Regions from separate parts of the Streptomyces sp. NPDC005438 genome, predicted to be linked through region 1. Evidence: predicted binding sites of a transcription regulator. Region 1 holds the regulator's gene; the other holds the start of a gene.
What was found. Region 1 encodes HrcA, which represses chaperone genes, less so after heat shock. Its sites were predicted from a motif close to TTNGCACTCNGNNNNNCNGAGTGCNAA; they were not measured.
Positions count from the first base shown of each region.

Region 2: groL (chaperonin GroEL) is a predicted target of HrcA. The motif match lies at 3,116-3,142, and genes of this name have one in related genera.

Region 1 is NZ_JBEXEP010000001.1:1,054,279-1,063,714, forward strand. It holds gene lepA (translation elongation factor 4) at 1-1,201, shown strand, start outside; gene ABZT14_RS04385 (long-chain fatty acid--CoA ligase) at 1,635-3,524, shown strand; gene hemW (radical SAM family heme chaperone HemW) at 3,653-4,891, opposite strand; gene ABZT14_RS04395 (DUF3097 domain-containing protein) at 4,947-5,786, opposite strand; gene ABZT14_RS04400 (MBL fold metallo-hydrolase) at 5,879-6,589, opposite strand; gene hrcA (heat-inducible transcriptional repressor HrcA) at 6,846-7,862, shown strand; gene dnaJ (molecular chaperone DnaJ) at 7,863-8,987, shown strand; gene ABZT14_RS04415 (nitronate monooxygenase) at 9,114-9,436, shown strand, end outside.
Region 2 is NZ_JBEXEP010000001.1:333,446-342,881, reverse strand. It holds gene ABZT14_RS01355 (hypothetical protein) at 316-864, shown strand; gene groL (chaperonin GroEL) at 1,288-2,916, opposite strand; gene ABZT14_RS01345 (cold-shock protein) at 3,316-3,519, opposite strand; gene ABZT14_RS01340 (MoaD/ThiS family protein) at 4,121-4,399, opposite strand; gene thrC (threonine synthase) at 4,541-5,830, opposite strand; SAM riboswitch class I at 5,848-6,032, opposite strand; gene ABZT14_RS01330 (glucosyl-3-phosphoglycerate synthase) at 6,204-7,178, shown strand; gene ABZT14_RS01325 (trehalose-6-phosphate synthase) at 7,816-9,345, shown strand.

The sequences.
Region 1 (9,436 bases):
GGTCACCTACGTGAAGGTGGTCGACGGTCAGCTCTCCAAGCGAGAGCGGATCCGCATGATGTCCACCGGCGCCACCCACGAGTTGCTGGAGATCGGCACCAACTCCCCGGAGATGACCCCCTCCCAGGGACTGGCGGTGGGCGAGGTCGGCTACCTGATCACCGGCGTGAAGGACGTGCGGCAGTCCAAGGTGGGTGACACGGTCACCCAGCAGCACAAGGGTGCCGAGGAGCCGCTGGGCGGCTACAAGGACCCCAAGCCGATGGTGTTCTCCGGCCTGTACCCCCTCGACGGCTCCGACTACCCGGAGCTGCGGGACGCCCTGGACAAGCTGCGGCTGAACGACGCGGCGCTGGTCTACGAGCCGGAGACCTCGGCCGCCCTGGGCTTCGGCTTCCGGGTGGGCTTCCTGGGGCTGTTGCACCTGGAGGTCATCCGGGAGCGGCTGGAGCGCGAGTTCGGCCTCGACCTGATCGCCACGGCGCCGAACGTGATCTACCGGGTGGAGATGGAGGACAAGACCGAGCACACGGTCACCAACCCGAGCGAGTTCCCCACCGGCAAGATCGACGTCGTCCACGAGCCGGTGGTGCGGGCCACGCTGATCGCCCCCAGCGAGTTCATCGGCGCGATCATGGAGCTGTGCCAGTCGCGCCGGGGCAACCTGCTGGGAATGGACTACCTCTCCGAGGAGCGGGTGGAACTCCGCTACACCCTGCCGCTCGCCGAGATCGTCTTCGACTTCTTCGACGCCCTGAAGTCCAAGACCCGTGGCTACGCCTCGCTGGACTACGAGACGACCGGCGAGCAGGTCGCCGACCTGGTCAAGGTCGACATCCTGCTGCACGGGGACAAGGTGGACGCCTTCTCCGCGATCGTGCACAAGGACAAGGCGTACAGCTACGGCGTACGGATGGCCACCAAACTCCGGGAGCTGATTCCCCGGCAGCAGTTCGAGGTGCCGATCCAGGCGGCCATCGGTTCCCGGGTCATCGCCCGGGAGACGGTTCGCGCGATCCGTAAGGACGTGTTGGCCAAGTGTTACGGCGGAGATATCTCCCGAAAGCGGAAGCTGCTGGAGAAGCAGAAGGAGGGGAAGAAGCGAATGAAGGTCGTGGGCCGGGTCGAGGTGCCGCAGGACGCCTTTATCGCCGCGCTTTCCACCGACTCCGACGGGGACTCCGGCAAGGCCAAGAAGTAGATTCCCCACGGTGGTCGGGGCGACGGGTCCGGTTGTCGGGTGGGGGCTCCCCACGTGCGACGGCACCCCGTCCCACCACCGCCCGTACCCCTTTCCGGTGCCTCTTCACGGTGGTTCCGGTCGGGGTCGGAGTGGGGCCTGCCGATAGGTGCCGACGGGGACGCGTCAAGGTTTATGACTTCGTGACGCGGTCGTGATTTCCGTGATTTCCGCGCTCTCGGAGTTCCCCCGAAGATCCGGTGGGCGCCGGTGTCGAGGGTGGTCCGGGCGGAACCTGAGGGGAACCCCGCGAGTGTGTGGATCGTTTTCCTGGAACCTTCCTCGGGAAGTGAGCGCTGGAGCACTTACGTACGGGCCACTCGGGCTCTACTCTGACCTCGTTCGATAGTTACTCGTCAGTCACCCTGCCGCTAGCGTGGGCCCGGAGGATGTCGTGAGCGACGCACAATCCCTGATCGAGAACCGTCCGCCCTCCGTGGCGACGCTCTTCCTGGAGCGGGTGGAGGCCACCCCGGAGAGGGAGGCGTACCGCTACCCCGTGCCGCCCGCATCCGGTGACGGGCCCGACGAGTGGCGCTCCTACAACTGGAGCGAGGCCGCGGAGAGGGTGTTCCGCATCGCGGCCGGGCTGATCGCCCTCGGGGTGCGGTCGGAGGAGCGGGTGGCCCTGGCCTCCAGCACCCGCGTCGACTGGATCCTGTGCGACCTGGGCGTGCTGTGCGCCGGGGCGGCGACCACCACGGTCTACCCCAGCACCAAGGAGGAGGAGACGGCGTACATCCTCGCCGACTCCGACAGCCGGGTGCTGATCGCCGAGGACGCCTCCCAGCTGGAGAAGGTACGGGCCCGGCGGGCCGAACTCCCCGACCTGGCCCACGTGGTGGTGATCGAGGAGGCCGACGCGACTCCGGCCGAGGGTGACCCGGACGGTTGGGTGCTCTCCCTCGACGAGCTGATCCGTCGAGGTGCCGAGCGGCTCAAGGAGAAGCCCGAGTGTGTGAAGGAGGCCGTCGCCGCGCTGCGCGCGGACCAGTTGGCCACCCTGATCTACACCTCCGGCACCACCGGTCGCCCCAAGGGCGTGCGTCTGCCGCACGACTGCTGGTCGTACATGGCCAAGGCGATCAAGCAGACCAGCCTGGTGACCGAGGACGACCTGCAGTACCTGTGGCTGCCGCTGGCCCACGTGTTCGGCAAGGTGCTGATCGCCGGGCAGATTGAGGTGGGGCACAGTACGGCGGTGGACGGCCGTATCGACAAGATCATCGAGAACCTCCCGGTGGTCCGCCCGACCTACATGGCCGCCGTGCCCCGGATCTTCGAGAAGGTCTACAACGGGGTGGCCGCCAAGGCGCGGGACGGCGGCGCCGCGAAGTACAAGATCTTCCTCTGGGCGGCCGGGGTGGCCCGGGAGTACGCCAAGGTCAGCCAGGACAACTTCCGCCGCACCGGCGTCCATTCGGTGCCGGTGGGGCTGCGCGCCAAGCACGCGGTGGCCGACAAGCTGGTGTACGCCAAGCTGCGTGAGGCCTTCGGCGGCCGGCTGCGGGCCTGCGTCTCCGGTTCGGCGGCACTGGCGCCCGACATCGGCTACTTCTTCTCCGGCGCCGGGGTGCACATCCTGGAGGGGTACGGGCTCACCGAGACCTCGGCCGCGAGCTTCGTGAACCCCGGCGAGAGCTACCGCACCGGCACGGTGGGCAAGCCGCTTCCGGGCACCGAGGTGCGGATCGCCGAGGACGGCGAGATCCTGCTGCGCGGCCCCGGCGTGATGCAGGGATACCACGGGCTGGACGAGCAGACCCGGGAGGTGCTGGAGGACGACGGCTGGTTCCACACCGGGGACATCGGCGAACTGTCGGACGACGGCTTCCTGCGGATCACCGACCGCAAGAAGGACCTGATCAAGACCTCCGGCGGCAAGTACATCGCCCCCGCCGAGGTGGAGGGCCAGTTCAAGGCGGTCTGCCCGTACGTCTCCAACATCGTGGTGCACGGCGCCGACCGGAACTTCTGCACCGCGCTGATCGCCCTGGACGAGCCCTCGATCATGAACTGGGCGGAGGAGAACGGCCTCGGTGACCAGCCGTACGCCAAGGTGGTCGCCTCCGACCAGGTCCGGGAGCTGATCGACGGCCATGTGAAGGAACTGAACGAGGGCCTGCAGAGGTGGCAGACCATCAAGAAGTTCCGCATCCTGCCGCGCGACCTGGACGTGGAGCACGGCGACCTCACCCCCAGCCTGAAGCTGAAGCGCCCGGTGGTGGAGCGGGAGTTCGGCTATCTGCTGGACGACATGTACGCCGGTTCCCGCGAGGCGTAGCGCGCTGACGGACCACGTGGGGGGCGTCGCACCGGCTGGGTGGGCGCCCCCCCACACGTGCGGGACGGGGCAACGACACCCGCTTGAGGAGAGCGGTGCTCTGAGGTGGCCCCACCCGACCTGGTCGCTCAGTCGACCAGGTCCCGTACCACGGCGTCGGCCAACAGCCTTCCGCGCAGAGTGAGTTGGGCCCGCCCACGGGTGTGGGCCCCGGCGTCCAGCAGGCCTCGCTCCACCGCCTCGGCGGCTGCCCGCGCCCCCTCGGGGGCCAGCAGGTCCAGGGGGCAGCCCTCGCGCAGCCGCAGTTCCAGCAGGATCCGTTCCACCCGCTGGTCCTCCGCCGTGAGGAGTTCCCGGCCGGCGCCGGGGGAGTGGCCCTGGGACAGGGCCCGGGCGTAGGCGGCCGGGTGCTTGACGTTCCACCAGCGGACCCCGCCCACGTGGCTGTGCGCCCCGGGGCCGGCGCCCCACCAGTCGGCCCCGGTCCAGTACAGCTCGTTGTGCCGGCAGCGGGAGCGGGGGTCGGCGGCCCAGTTGGACACCTCGTACCACTCCAGGCCGGCCCGGCTCAGCGTCTCCTCGGCCTGGAGGTAGCGGTCGGCGTGGACGTCGTCGTCGGTGGGGGGCACCTCCCCGCGACGGATCCGCCGGGCCAGCTGAGTGCCCTCCTCGACGATCAGGGCGTAGGCGGAGACGTGGTCGACGCCGGTCTCCAGCACGGTGTCCAGGCTGGCCTGCCAGTCCTGTTCGGTCTCCCCGGGGGCGCCGTAGATCAGGTCGAGGTTGACGTGGGCGAAGCCCGCCTCCCGTGCCTCGGCCACACAGCGTTCCGGCCGCCCGGGGGTGTGGGTCCGGTCGAGTACGGCCAGTACGTGGCGGCGGGCGGACTGCATCCCGAAGGAGATCCGGTTGAAGCCGGCCTCCCGAAGGCCGGTCAGATAGCGGGGGCCCACCGTCTCGGGGTTGGCCTCGGTGGTGATCTCCACGTCCTCGGCGAAGCCGAACTCACAGCGGATCGCCTCCAGCATCCGGCCCAGGTCCTCGGGGGGCAGCAGGGTGGGGGTACCGCCCCCGACGAACACGGTCTCCACCCGCCTCGGGTCGTCGCCCAGCACCTTGCGGGCCAGCCGGACCTCCTCCACCAGGGTCGCGGCGTAGGTGTCCCGGGAGGCGACCACCGTGCCGTCCCGGTCGCGGAGTTCCTCGGCGGTGTAGGTGTTGAAGTCGCAGTAGCCGCAGCGGGTCACGCAGTACGGGACGTGCAGGTAGAAGGCCAGGGGCCGTCGCGCGGCGTCCACGAGCGCGGAGGCTGGCAGCGAACCGTCGGCGGGCACGGGCTCGCCGTCGGGCAGGGCGGAGGGGGACATGGGCACCATTGTCCGCCATCCCCACCGGGGCCCGTAGCCCGGCCGGACCCCTGGCTCAGGGGCCGTTCGGGCCGCCGACCGTCACATGGTCGATCAGCTGCTCCACCCGCCCCAGCAGCTCCGGTTCCAGGTCACGGAAACTGCGCACCGACCCCAGGATCCGCTTCCAGGCGGCGCCGGTGTTCTCCGGCCAGCCCAGGGCACGGCAGACCCCGGTCTTCCAGTCCTGGCCGCGCGGGACGGTGGGCCAGGAGGCGATGCCCAGCGAGGAGGGTTTCACCGCCTGCCAGATGTCGATGTAGGGGTGGCCGACCACCAGCACGTGGGCGTCGGTGACCTCGGCCGCGATCCGTGACTCCTTGGAGCCGGGCACCAGGTGGTCCACCAGCACGCCCAGCCGGGCCTCGGCGGAGGGGCCGAACTCGGCGACCACGGTGGGCAGGTGGTCCACTCCCTCCAGGTACTCCACGACCACGCCCTCCACCCGCAGGTCGTCGCCCCACACCTTCTCCACCAGCTCGGCGTCGTGCCGCCCCTCCACATAGATCCGTCCGGCCCGGGCCACCCGGGCCGGCGCGTCCGGCACCGCCAGGGAGCCGCTGGCGGTACGGCGGGGGCCGGTCTCCCTCGGCGCCGAAGAGGGGCGGACCAGGGTGACCTCGCGTCCCTCCAGCAGGAATCCGCGCGGTTCCAGGGGGAAGACGCGGTGGGCGCCGAAGCGGTCCTCCAGGGTGACGGTCAACCCCTCGGCGGTCTTCTCGCAGCGGACGACCGCGCCGCAGAAGCCGGTGGTCACCTCCTCCACCACCAGGTCGGGTTCGGCGGGCACCTCGGGCACCGGCCGCCGCTTCTTCCACGGCGGGGTCAGGTCGGGACCGTACTGTCGGCTGCGCATGGGAGGCATTCTCCCCCGAGCCCCACCCACGAGCGCGGCCAACCTCCGGTGGCGGGGCCGGTGTTGGGGGGCGCGGTGCCGGGCCCGGGGGCTCAGTCGCCGAAACGGCCGGCGAGCGTACGCCGCTGCGCGGCCACGAAGGGGGCGTCCACCACCGCGCCGTGGCCCGGTACGTAGCGGGCGTCGGGGCCGCCCAGGGCCAGCAGCCGGTCCAGGGTCCCGGGCCAGCTGGTGCCGTGGGCGTCCGGCCCGGCCTGGGGCTCCCCGGACTCCTCCACCAGGTCGCCGCAGAACACCACCGGGGGGTGCCCGCCCTCGCCCGGCACCAGGACGACGAGGTCGTGGGCGGTGTGCGCCGGCCCCAGGTACGCCAGTACCACCCGGCGGTCACCCAGGGACACGGCCAGTTCCCCCTCGACCGGGAGCGCCGGTGGGGGAGGCGCCGCGCAGGCCTCGGCCGCCAGTCGCGCGTCCAGGCCGTGGCACACCGCGTCCTCCCGCAACCCCTCGGGGTCACCGTGGACGCGGTCCTCCAGACCGGCCGCCCCGTACAGCCGCGCCTCGGGGAAGGCGCCGGCCCCCAGCACGTGGTCGAAGTGCGGGTGGGTGAGCACCAGGTGGGTCACCGGGCACCCGAAGCGCGCCTCCACCTCACGTCGTACGGCCGCGCCCTCGTCCAGGCTGGCACCGGCGTCCACCACCAGCACCCCCTCAGGGCCGGCGACAGCGCCCACGGTGGCGTCCCAGCCGGGCAGCCTCCTGCGGGCCACCCCGGGCGCCAGCTCCTCCCACGCGCTGACCATGTCGGTGACGTTAGCGTCCTGGTCCGGTCACCGCCTAGGGGGTTTCCCCTGGATCGTGTCCGGTCAGCGGGTCGGTCACCGGTGCCGACGGCGCTCCGAGCACCCGCCACGGCGGGTGCTCGGAGAGTCCCGGGGGAGTGGGGGGCGGCACACCCTTGCCTCGGTCACGTACCTCCGCCGTACACTGGGCACGGCGATTTGGCACTCCCCAGCCCAGAGTGCCAACAGTCACCGGAACGTCGGACGGAGGTGCACCTTGCTGAGCGAACGCAGACTCGAGGTGCTGCGCGCCATCGTCCAGGACTACGTGGGCACGGAGGAGCCGGTCGGCTCCAAGGCACTCACCGAGCGGCACAACCTCCAGGTCTCCCCGGCGACCGTGCGCAACGACATGGCGGCCCTGGAGGAGGACGGGTACATCGCCCAGCCCCACACCAGCGCCGGGCGCATCCCGACCGACAAGGGGTACCGCCTCTTCGTCGACAAGCTGGCCGGAGTCAAGCCGCTGTCCTCCGCCGAGCGCCGGGCCATCCAGAACTTCCTGGTGGGCGCGGTCGACCTGGACGACGTGGTGGGCCGTACGGTTCGGCTGCTGGCGCAGCTGACCCGGCAGGTGGCGGTGGTGCAGTACCCGTCGCTGACCCGTTCCACGGTGCGCCACGTGGAGCTGCTGTCGCTGGCCCCGGCCCGGCTGATGCTGGTGCTGATCACCGACACCGGGCGGGTGGAGCAGCGGCTCGTGGACTGCCCGACCCCGCTCGCCGAGGCCACCGTCGCGGACCTGCGGGCCCGGCTCAACAGCTGCGCGGCCGGCCAGCGGTTCACCGACGTTCCCCAGTTGGTGCGCGACCTCCCCGAGGGGTTCGACGCCGAGGACCGGAGCGCGGTCTCGGCCGTGCTGGCGACCCTGCTGGACACCCTGGTCGAGGAGACCGAGGAACGGTTGATGATCGGCGGCACCGCCAACCTCACCCGTTTCGGACAGGACTTCCCGTTGACCATCCGCCCGGTGCTGGAGGCACTGGAGGAGCAGGTGGTCCTGCTGAAGCTGCTGGGGGAGGCCACCGACTCCGGTATGACGGTGCGCATCGGGCATGAGAACGATCACGAGGGGCTCAGTTCCACATCGGTCGTTTCCGTCGGCTACGGTTCGGGCGACGAGGCGGTCGCCAAACTCGGAGTGGTGGGACCGACCAGGATGGACTACCCCGGAACGATGGGAGCGGTACGCGCAGTGGCACGTTACGTCGGACAGATCCTCGCGGAGTCATAAGTGGCGACGGACTACTACGCGGTGCTCGGAGTCGGCCGGGACGCCTCACAGGACGAGATCAAGAAGGCGTTCCGCCGTCTCGCCCGTGAGCTGCACCCGGACGTGAACCCGGACCCCAAGACCCAGGACCGGTTCAAGGAGATCAACACCGCCTACGAGGTGCTCTCCGACCCGCAGAAGAAGCAGGTCTACGACCTGGGCGGGGACCCGGCCGCCGGTGCCGGCGGTGCCGGTTTCGGCGGAGGCTTCGGCAACTTCTCCGACATCATGGACGCCTTCTTCGGAACGGCCTCCCAGCGCGGCCCCCGGTCCCGTACCCGTCGGGGCCAGGACGCCATGATCCGGTTGGACATCGAGCTGGAGGAGGCGGCGTTCGGCACCACCAAGGACATCCAGGTCGACACCGCCATCGTGTGCACCACCTGTTCCGGTGAGGGCGCCGCCCCGGGCACCTCGGCCCAGACCTGCGACATGTGCCGCGGCCGGGGCGAGGTCTCCCAGGTGACCCGCTCCTTCCTGGGCCAGGTCATGACCTCCCGGCCCTGCCCCCAGTGCCAGGGCTTCGGCACCGTGGTGCCCACCCCCTGCCAGGAGTGCGCGGGCGACGGCCGTATCCGGTCCCGTCGGGGGCTGACGGTGAAGATCCCCGCCGGTGTGGACAACGGCACCCGCATCCAGCTCGCCGGCGAGGGCGAGGTGGGCCCCGGAGGCGGCCCGGCCGGTGACCTGTACGTGGAGATCCACGAGGCGCCGCACTCGACCTTCCAGCGGCGTGGGGACGACCTGCACTGCACGGTCACCATCCCGATGACGGCGGCGGCCCTGGGCACCCAGGTGTCCCTGGAGACCCTGGACGGCCGGGAGGACATCGACATCCGTCCGGGCACCCAGTCCGGCCAGTCCATCCCGCTGCACGAGCGCGGTGTGACCCACCTGCGCGGCGGCGGCCGGGGGCAGCTGATCGTGCACGTGGAGGTCACCACCCCCGGCAAGCTGGACGCCGAGCAGGAGGAACTGCTGCGCCGGCTGGCCAAGTTGCGCGGCGAGGAGCGGCCGGTGGGCCAGTTCCAGCCCGGTCAGCAGGGGCTGTTCTCCCGCCTGAAGGACGCCTTCAACGGACGGTGACGGTGAGGGGTCCACATCCGGGCGTACGGGATGTGGACCCTGTGGTGGTCCATCCCCACTTTCCCCACGGACTGGTGACTTCCGCCCCCTCAGCACGGCGCCGTGTCGTCTATACACTCGGGAGCCATGTCGCCACCACTCGCCTCCTTCGCGCAGCTGACGGAACACCCGATCGTCCAGGCGCCGATGGCGGGTGGTGTCTCCACGCCCGCGTTGGTGGCGGCGGTGAGCGAGGCCGGAGGGCTGGGTTCGCTGGCGGCCGGCTACAAGACGCCGGAGGCGATGTACGAGGAGATCCGTGCCGTCCGCAGGCTGACCCGGCGCCCCTTCGGCGTCAACCTCTTCCTGCCGCAGCCGGACAACGCCGACGCTGCGGCCCTGTCGGTCTACCGGGACCAACTGGCCGGCGAGGCCGCCTGGTACGAGACCCGGCTCGGTGACGTCGACCT
Region 2 (9,436 bases), 720 kb from region 1:
CCGAGGCGGCGGAAAGGTCAGGCCGGGCGGGCCGGGCCGGCAAGCTCGGCGCGGAGCCGCATCGGGATACCCCAGCACGGGGCAGGCCCTCGACCTCGCTCGGCGAACCCCGGGGCGGACCATCACGTTCCGGTCACCTTCGACGATTCCGAAGGGCGTACCAACCCCCTCCGCCGACCAGGAGTGTTCCCCTCACGGCAGGTGCGCCCGAAGACCATGGGCGTTGACATGCTCACGGCGCCACCGGGACGCTGGGCCCCGCCAAGCACTCCTGCGTACCGCGACCGAGCGGTCACGCACCGACCAAGGAGAGCCATGAACCGCAAAGCCCTCGTCGCGGCGGGTGCGGGTCTCGCCCTGCTGACCCCCCTGGCACCGGCCGCCGCATCGGCCGTCCAGGGCCAGGACGCCAAGCCCACCGCCCGAAGCCAGGACGGGCCCAGCGCTCAGGCCATCAGTCGCGCCACGGTCATCAAGCGGGCCAAGACCTGGTTGACCGCCAACAACGGCTCCCAGGTGCCCTACAGCCAGAGCAAGACCTTCCAGGGCTACCGCACCGACTGCTCCGGCTACGCCTCCATGGCGCTGAAGTACGGCAAGCCGGGCACCAACACCGTGGGCCTGGCGACCAGCGACTTCACCTCGAAGATCAAGATGGCCAACCTGAAGAAGGGTGACCTGGTCATCGACGCCAAGGGCAGCAACACCACCCGTCACGTGGTGATCTTCGAGAAGTGGACCAGCTCGGCGAAGAACAAGTACTGGGCCTACGAGCAGCGTGGCGGTCACGGCACCGACCACCGCAAGCTCACCTACGGCCTCGGCAGTGACGAGTTCGACGCCTACCGCCCCAAGAAGTACTGAGCGGGACCCCGAGAAAACCACCGCACCACTCGACCGAGGGGGCGGCCCGGAACCACTTCCGGGCCGCCCCCTCGGTCCTGCCTCCTCCCGCCACGGGCCGCCCCCGGAGCGATGCCCCCGGCCCGTGTCACGTCCGTGGCACCCGCGCCCGTCTGGTGGCTGTCAGCGGAACGAGCCGAGGAGGACGGAACGACGACCGCACGGCAGACCGGCCGGCCACCGCGTGGGGGTACCACGGCCCGCGCCCGGCGGACGCCCGAGGGGCCACCGACCCAACAGCGCGCGGACGGCCACCCGAAGAAGCCACCCCGGGCACCCCACCGGCACGCGCCGTGCCGTATCAACGCCGAAGGGCGGCACCCCGGTTGAGGGGTGCCGCCCTTCGGGTCACGGCGGACGCCGATCCATCCCGGAGAGGGTGGATCAGAAGCCCATGTCGCCGCCCATGCCACCGGTCGGGTCGCCGGCGCCGGCGGCCTGCTTCTCCGGCTTGTCGGCGATGACGGCCTCGGTGGTGAGGAACAGCGCCGCGATGGAGGCCGCGTTCTGCAGAGCGGAACGGGTCACCTTGGCGGGGTCGATGATGCCCTCGGTGACCATGTCCACGTACTCGCCGGTGGCCGCGTTCAGGCCGTGGCCGACGGTCAGGTTGCGCACCTTCTCCGTCACCACACCGCCTTCCAGGCCGGCGTTGACGGCGATCTGCTTCAGCGGGGCCTCCAGGGCGAGCTTGACGGCCTGCGCGCCGGTCGCCTCGTCACCCTCCAGCTCCAGCTTCTCGAACACCGAGGTGGCCTGCAGCAGGGCCACGCCACCACCGGCGACGATGCCCTCCTCGACGGCGGCCTTGGCGTTGCGCACCGCGTCCTCGATGCGGTGCTTGCGCTCCTTCAGCTCCACCTCGGTGGCGGCACCGGCCTTGATGACGGCCACGCCGCCGGCCAGCTTCGCCAGACGCTCCTGGAGCTTCTCGCGGTCGTAGTCCGAGTCGGAGTTCTCGATCTCGGCGCGGATCTGGTTGACCCGGCCCTGGACCTGCTCGCTGTCGCCGGAGCCGTCGACGATGGTGGTCTCGTCGCGGGTGATGACGACCTTGCGGGCGCGGCCCAGCAGCTCCAGACCGGCGTTCTCCAGCTTGAGGCCGACCTCCTCGGAGATGACCTGGCCACCGGTGAGGATGGCGATGTCACCGAGCATGGCCTTGCGGCGGTCGCCGAAGCCGGGGGCCTTGACGGCCACGGACTTGAAGGTGCCGCGGATCTTGTTGACCACCAGGGTGGACAGGGCCTCGCCCTCGACGTCCTCGGCGATGATCAGCAGCGGCTTGCCCGACTGCATGACCTTCTCCAGCAGCGGAAGGAGGTCCTTCACGTTGCCGATCTTGGAGTTGACGATGAGGATGTAGGGGTCCTCCAGCTCCGCCTCCATCCGCTCCATGTCGGTGGCGAAGTAGGCGGAGATGTAGCCCTTGTCGAAGCGCATACCCTCGGTGAGTTCCAGCTCCAGACCGAAGGTCTGGGACTCCTCGACGGTGATGACGCCTTCCTTGCCGACCTTGTCCATGGCCTCGGCGATCAGCTCGCCGATCTGGGCGTCGCCGGCGGAGATGGAGGCGGTGGAGGCGATCTGCTCCTTGGTCTCGACCTCCTTGGCCTGCTCCAGCAGGGCCTCGGAGACGCGCTCGACGGCGGCCTCGATACCCCGCTTGAGGGCCATCGGGTTGGCGCCCGCGGCGACGTTCCGCAGGCCTTCCTTCACCAGCGCCTGGGCCAGGACGGTCGCGGTGGTGGTGCCGTCACCGGCGACGTCGTCGGTCTTCTTGGCGACCTCCTTGACCAGCTCGGCGCCGATCTTCTCGTAGGAGTCCTCAAGCTCGATCTCCTTGGCGATGGAGACACCGTCGTTGGTGATGGTGGGGGCGCCCCACTTCTTCTCCAACACGACGTTCCGGCCCTTGGGGCCGAGGGTGACCTTGACGGCGTCAGCGAGCTGGTTCATACCGCGCTCAAGGCCGCGCCGTGCCTCCTCGTCGAACGCGATGATCTTGGCCATGTGAAGGGTCCTCCCTGGAGGGTCCCTCCCATACCGACGGCCCGGCCCGGACGGCGCCCACACTCGGGCACCCCCTGCGAGGACCACGGGGGAGGTTGGGTTCGATACGGACCGCGCTGGCGCCCGCGACGGACGGCCCACAACCCGGGCGGTTCCTTGCTCCCACCCGGTTCGCCGGCCTCACCGACCCGGTCCTTCTTTGTCACTCTCACTCGCAGAGTGCTAACGCCAATGATTAGCACTCGCCCCCCGAGAGTGCAAGCGCCTCCCGGTACGCGCACGCGTGAGGACCCGCACCCCGTGGGTGCGGGTCCTCAACTCACGCAGTGTGGCCGACGCTTGGGACATGGGGGCGCGCCAGGTCGCCTCTCAGGTCAGTGACGTCTCAGCCGGTGGCGTTCAGCCGGTCACGCGGACCATGTCCGCCTGCGGCCCCTTCTGCCCCTGCGAGATCTCGAACTCGACTCGCTGACCTTCTTCCAGGGTGCGGTAGCCGTCCATCTGGATCGCGCTGTAGTGGACGAACACGTCCGCACCACCGTCGACCGCGATGAAGCCGTACCCCTTCTCCGCGTTGAACCACTTGACGGTGCCCTGAGCCATGCCTAACTCCCCTATTACTGGCCCTTGCGCGGGTCAGCACTTCGCGGACCCGGGTCAGACCTCACCTCCGGCGTACCGAAAAGGCCCGCCAGAACTGTCGACCGCGGCTGAATGTATCTGGACGGGAGCCCGCTGCAACAGGTCGTCGCGGCGAGCAAATCCAGTCACCCGGCGATAGCGGAAACCCCCAAAGAGCGGATAAGTAGGGCAGATTGGGCCGGACAATTAAGCCTTTCTCGGCAATCCCGGCAAGCAATTCCCTCGGAAGTTCACCGGGAACGCGTAACCCTCTTCCGTCGCAGCGTGGACACTTGACCGCTCCGCGTACGGAAGCCCCCACCCTACCCGCCCTCCGAACATGCGATGAACATGCGACGACCCCCTCCATCACCTGGAATGGAGGGGGTCGTTCCCCAAGTGAAACGATGATCCCGAAGAATGCGATCTCCGCGACAACGGCCGAATCCTTATGCTTGCCGCGTCGCCAAATGGGCAGCCGCCTCTCACCCTTCCGTCCACCGGTGCCGCGAGAGGCCCGAACAGCCGCCCCGCACAGCACCAGCACCGGCCCGCGAGCGCCCGGCGAGGTACCGGAAGGGGCTCAGCAGCCCCCGGCGACCGCCGGAATGATGGAGATCCCGGCCCCGTCCGGCGTGGGGGTCTCCAGGCCGTCGGAGAACCGCACGTCGTCGTCGTTCACATAGACGTTCACAAAGCGGCGCAGCTTTCCCGAATCGTCCAGAACGCGGGCCCCGATACCGGTGTGCCGCCGATCAAGATCGGACAGCACCTCGGACAGGGTCGTCCCCTCGGCCGACACCTCGGCCTGGCCGTCGGTGTAGGTGCGCAGAATGGTCGGAATACGAACGGTGACGCTCATCGAAAAGCTCCCTTGGTCTGTCCTGGGGTGAGTCTGCACCCGGGTTCGGTCCTGTCTGGGCAGCGCGCCCGGGCCGCCGCGTACGCCCTTCCACGAGCGGCCCGGCGCGGTACGAACGGCGGTTCTCGGCGACCGCGGTGGTCAGGAGAGCCCCGCCGCGCGGAAGGCCTCCAGGTCGGGGCGGATCGTGGCGGTCGGGCCGCTGTCGGAGACCGCGTTCAGCGTCTTCAGCCCGTCACCGGTGTTCAGCACCACCGTGGTGAGCGACGGGTCCAGTCGCCCCTCCTCGATCAGCCTGCGGGTCACGCCCACCGTCACACCGCCGGCGGTCTCCGCGAAGATCCCCTCGGTACGGGCCAGCTGCCGGATCGCGTCCACGATCCGCGCGTCGTCCACGTCCTCCACCGCGCCGCCGGTACGGCGGGCGATGTCCAGCACATAGGGGCCGTCCGCCGGGTTGCCGATGGCCAGCGACTTGGCGATGGTGTCCGGCTTCACCGGCCGTACCACCTCGTGGCCGTCCTTGAAGGCCCGCGACACCGGGGAGCAGCCCTCCGCCTGGGCGCCGAAGATCCGGTACGGCCGGTCCTCCACCAGGCCCAGGCGCACCAGCTCCTTCAACCCCTTGTCGATCTTGGTGAGTTGGGAGCCGGAGGCGATCGGCACCACGATCTGGTCCGGCAGCCGCCAGCCCAGCTGCTCGCAGATCTCGTAGGCCAGGGTCTTGGAGCCCTCCCCGTAGTACGGGCGGAGGTTGACGTTCACGAAGCCCCAGCCCTCGCCAAGCGGGTCGCCGATCAGCTCGGAACAGAAGCGGTTGACGTCGTCGTAGTTGCCCTCGATGCCGACCAGGTCACCCCCGTACACCGCCGCCATCACGACCTTGCCCTCCTCCAGGTCGTGCGGGATGAACACACACGACCGGAAGCCGGCACGGGCCGCCGCCGCGCCCACCGCGCCGGCCAGGTTGCCGGTGGAGGAACACGACAGGGTGGTGAAGCCGAAGGCGCGCGCCGCCTCCACCGCGATGGCGACCACGCGGTCCTTGAACGAGTGGGTGGGGTTGCCCGAGTCGTCCTTCACGTGCAGTTCCCCGGTCACCCCCAGTTCGGCGGCCAGCCGGTCGGCCCGTACCAGCGGGGTGAAACCGGGGTTGAGGTTGGGCTTGGCGGCCACGTCCGCCGGGACGGGCAGCAGCGGGGCGTACCGCCAGATGCTGTGGGGGCCGGACTCGATGCGGCGCCGCAGTTCCTCCGGGTCGCCCTCGGGCAGCTCGTAGGCGACCTCCAGTGGGCCGAAGCAGGAGCCGCAGGCGAAGATCGGGCCCAGCGGGAAACGTTCCCCGCACTCACGACAGGACAGCGCGGCGGCGGGCCCCAGGTCGACGGAGGTGGCGGAGGTGGTGGTCTTTTCGGCAGCTTGCACAGCCATGAAGGCGAGGCCCTTTCTCCTCATCTTCCCCGTGACGTATCTCGCCTACGGGCCGGAATTGGCACCTTCCCCACGACCACCTCAGGAGGGACGACCACCGGCGTGCGGCTGGCGGTCCCACCTGTGCGGCCCTGCCGGACCACGTCGCGGGAGGGTTGCCGGGGCTTCAACGGGCCGTTCCCTCTGCCCCTCTGGATGAGCGGTATGGCACCGGCGGGCCGACCGCCGGGCGTTTGTCCCCGACCCCGGAAGCTGGAGGGGTCAGGCATTGCCCAGACTGTAACCGAAGCCGGGGAAGACCGAACAAGACGTCCGAACACCGAGATACGACACGAGACGGACCCCAGACCGGGGCACGGAAGGGGAGCGCACGGTGCTGCCAGAGGTACGACGATGGCTGACCGAACGGTCCTGGTCGGTGACCGACCGGTCGACCGAACAGCTGCTGGCCGCCAAACGGGCGGCCGGCCCCCGGGGCACCGTGTCCGTCGTACTCCCCGCCCTCAACGAGGAGCACACCGTCGGGGACATCGTCACCACCATCCGTCAGCGGCTGATGACCGACACCTGCCCGCTGGTCGACGAACTGGTGGTGATGGACTCCGGCTCCACCGACCACACCGCGAAGGTCGCCGCCGAGGCGGGCGCCCGGGTGGTCGCCCGGGACGAGGTGCTGCCCGGCCTGCCCGCCCACCCCGGCAAGGGCGAGGTGCTGTGGCGGTCGCTGATGGCCACCCGTGGCGAGGTCATCGCCTACGTGGACGCCGACCTGCGCGACTTCTCCCCCGCGTTCGTCACCGGCATCGTCGGGCCACTGCTGACCGACCCCGGGCTCCAACTGGTACGGGCCACCTACGACCGGCCCCTGGAACTGGACGGCGTCCCCCTGACCGAACGCGGAGGACGGGTCACCGAACTCGTCGCCCGCCCCCTGATCAACCTGCACTGGCCCCGGCTCGCCGGCTTCGTCCAGCCGCTCGGAGGGGAGTACGCCGCCCGCCGCGAACTGCTGGAGCGGCTCCCCTTCCCGGTCGGCTACGGCGTGGAACTCGGCCTCCTCATCGACAGCCTCCACCTGGTCGGCTTGGACGCCCTCGCCCAGGTCGACGTCGGTACCCGGCGCCACCGCCACCAGGACGACCAGGCCCTCGGGCGGATGGCCGCCGCCATCTACCAGACCGCGCGCCGACGGCTCACCGACGAGCCACGGCACCTGCCCCACACCGCCCTCGTACAGTTCCGGCGCGCCACCGACGGCACCCCCCTGCCGACCACCCACCAGCTCAACACCGAGGAACGGCCCCCCATGGCCAGCGTCCCGGAGTACGCGGCCCGCCGAGCCGCCTAGGGTGCGCCGCTCGGATCCCCGCGAGGCGCGCGTGCGGCGTCACCGGGCGCACCGCACCTCGCCGCGTTGAGGCGGTGGCGGTCGGAGTCGTCGTGGCGCCGCATCGACTCCGCCTCCGCCCTGCCGTGTCCCAGGGCCCACGACACCAGAAGGCGCTCCCTGATCTCCCGAGATCCAAACGACCCACCCCGACCCGGCCCCCGTGGCGACGGCTCTACGTCGGGGAGGGCCGACGCGGTACGCGGGGCCGGGCGTCGAACGGTCGCGAGACCCTGGGGCGGCCGGGGCACGGTCGGGACATCGGCCACCCCGGGCAGGCCCGACCCTTCGCGGCACCGGCCGGGGCAGGGTCACGGCCACCCCGGGGCCGGGCAGCTACGGCACCTTGGCCGGACGCCGTCCCGGCACGGGGGCCCGTAGACCCGACGGCAGGTCAACGGGGCTCGCGATACCGGCGGTTGGGGCTCCGGGGGTGCCCCGTACCGGCCCGCCCCTCAGGGGCCCGTACCTCCTCCGTACTCCACTTCTTCGGCCGCGCACCGGCCCCGCCCGAGCGCGGCGGCCCATCGGCGAGACCTCGGTCGCACTGATCAGCTGTCTGGTTTGCCGGGAACCTCACCGGGCTAGGCATCCCCCCATGCCCCACCCCACTCACGCCCCGCCCGAGCACGGCTCGCCCCTCCTGGTCGCCTCCAACCGGGGCCCGGTCAGCTACTCCACCGCCGAGGACGGCACTCTCAGTGCCCGGCGCGGAGGGGGCGGACTGGTCTCCGGGCTCAGCGCCATCGACCCCGAGGCCGGCGCGGTCTGGGTGTGCGCCGCCCTCAGCGACGCCGACCGGCTCGCCGCGGCACGCTCCGGCGGGCGGCTCGACCCCGCCGACACCGGCGGGCAGGCGGTACGCATGGTGGACATCGACCCCGAGGTCTTCCGCGACGCCTACGACCAGATCGCCAACTCGGTGCTGTGGTTCGTGCACCACATGCTCTACCAGACCCCCCTGGAACCCGCCTTCGACAGCGACTTCGCCGGACAGTGGGCCTCCTACGAGCGGTACAACCGGGCCTTCGCCGAGACCCTGGCCCAGGAGGCCGCCGAGGGCGCGACGGTACTGGTGCAGGACTACCACCTCACCCTCACCCCCGGGATGCTCCGGGCCCTCCGCCCCGACCTGCGCGTGGGTCACTTCTCCCACACCCCCTGGGCGCCCCCGGACTACTTCCGTATGCTCCCCGCCCGGCAGGCCGAGGCCGTACTGCGCGGTGTCCTGGGCGCCGACCGCGCCGCCTTCCTCACCCCCCGCTGGGCGTCCGCCTTCGTCGACTGCTGCGTCCAACTGCTCGGCGCCCGCGAGGAGGGCCGGCCCGCGCTCCCCACCCTCCACGGCGGCCCCGGGGAGCCGGTGGACACCTCCTCCTGGACCGTGACCCTCGACGGGCACACCACCCGGATCGGCGTCCACGGACTGGGCGCCGACGCCACCTTCCTGCGCGAACGGGCCGCCCGCCCCGACGTGGACGAACGCCGCCAGGCCCTGCGCGAGCAGATCGGCCACACCCCCGAGGGCGCCCCCCGGCACACCGTCGTACGGGTGGACCGCACCGAACTGTCCAAGAACATCGTCCGGGGCCTGCACGCCTACCGCCGGCTGCTGACCGACCGACCCGAGTGGCGCGAACGGGTCGTCCACCTCGCCTTCGCCTACCCCTCCCGCCAGGACCTCGCCCTCTACCGCTCCTACACCGAGGAGGTCTCCCGGGTCGCCGAGGAGATCAACTCCGCCTTCGGTACGGACGGTTGGACGCCGGTGCTCCTGCACGTCCGCGACGACTTCGCCCGCTCCCTGGCCGCCTACCAGCTCGCCGACGTCGCCCTGGTCAACCCCATCCGCGACGGCATGAACCTGGTCGCCAAGGAGGTGCCCGTACTCTCCGAACGGGGCTGTGCCCTGGTCCTCTCCCAGGAGGCCGGCGCCCACGAGGAGTTGGGACGGTACGCCCTGGTGGTCAACCCCTACGACATCACCGGTACGGCCGACGCCCTGCACACCGCCCTCACCATGGACGACGCCGAGCGCCGCGACCGCTGCGCCCACCTCGTCGAGGCGGCCACCGCCCTTCCGCCCACCGAGTGGTTCCTTCAGCAACTCCAGGCCCTGCGGGGGTAGGGAGGAGGACGGTAGGGGACGGGGGCGGCGCCCGGTGGCCGCTGGGTGGGCCGGGCGTGAGAGGCGGTGGTTCGCCGGCGGTGGGCGGGGC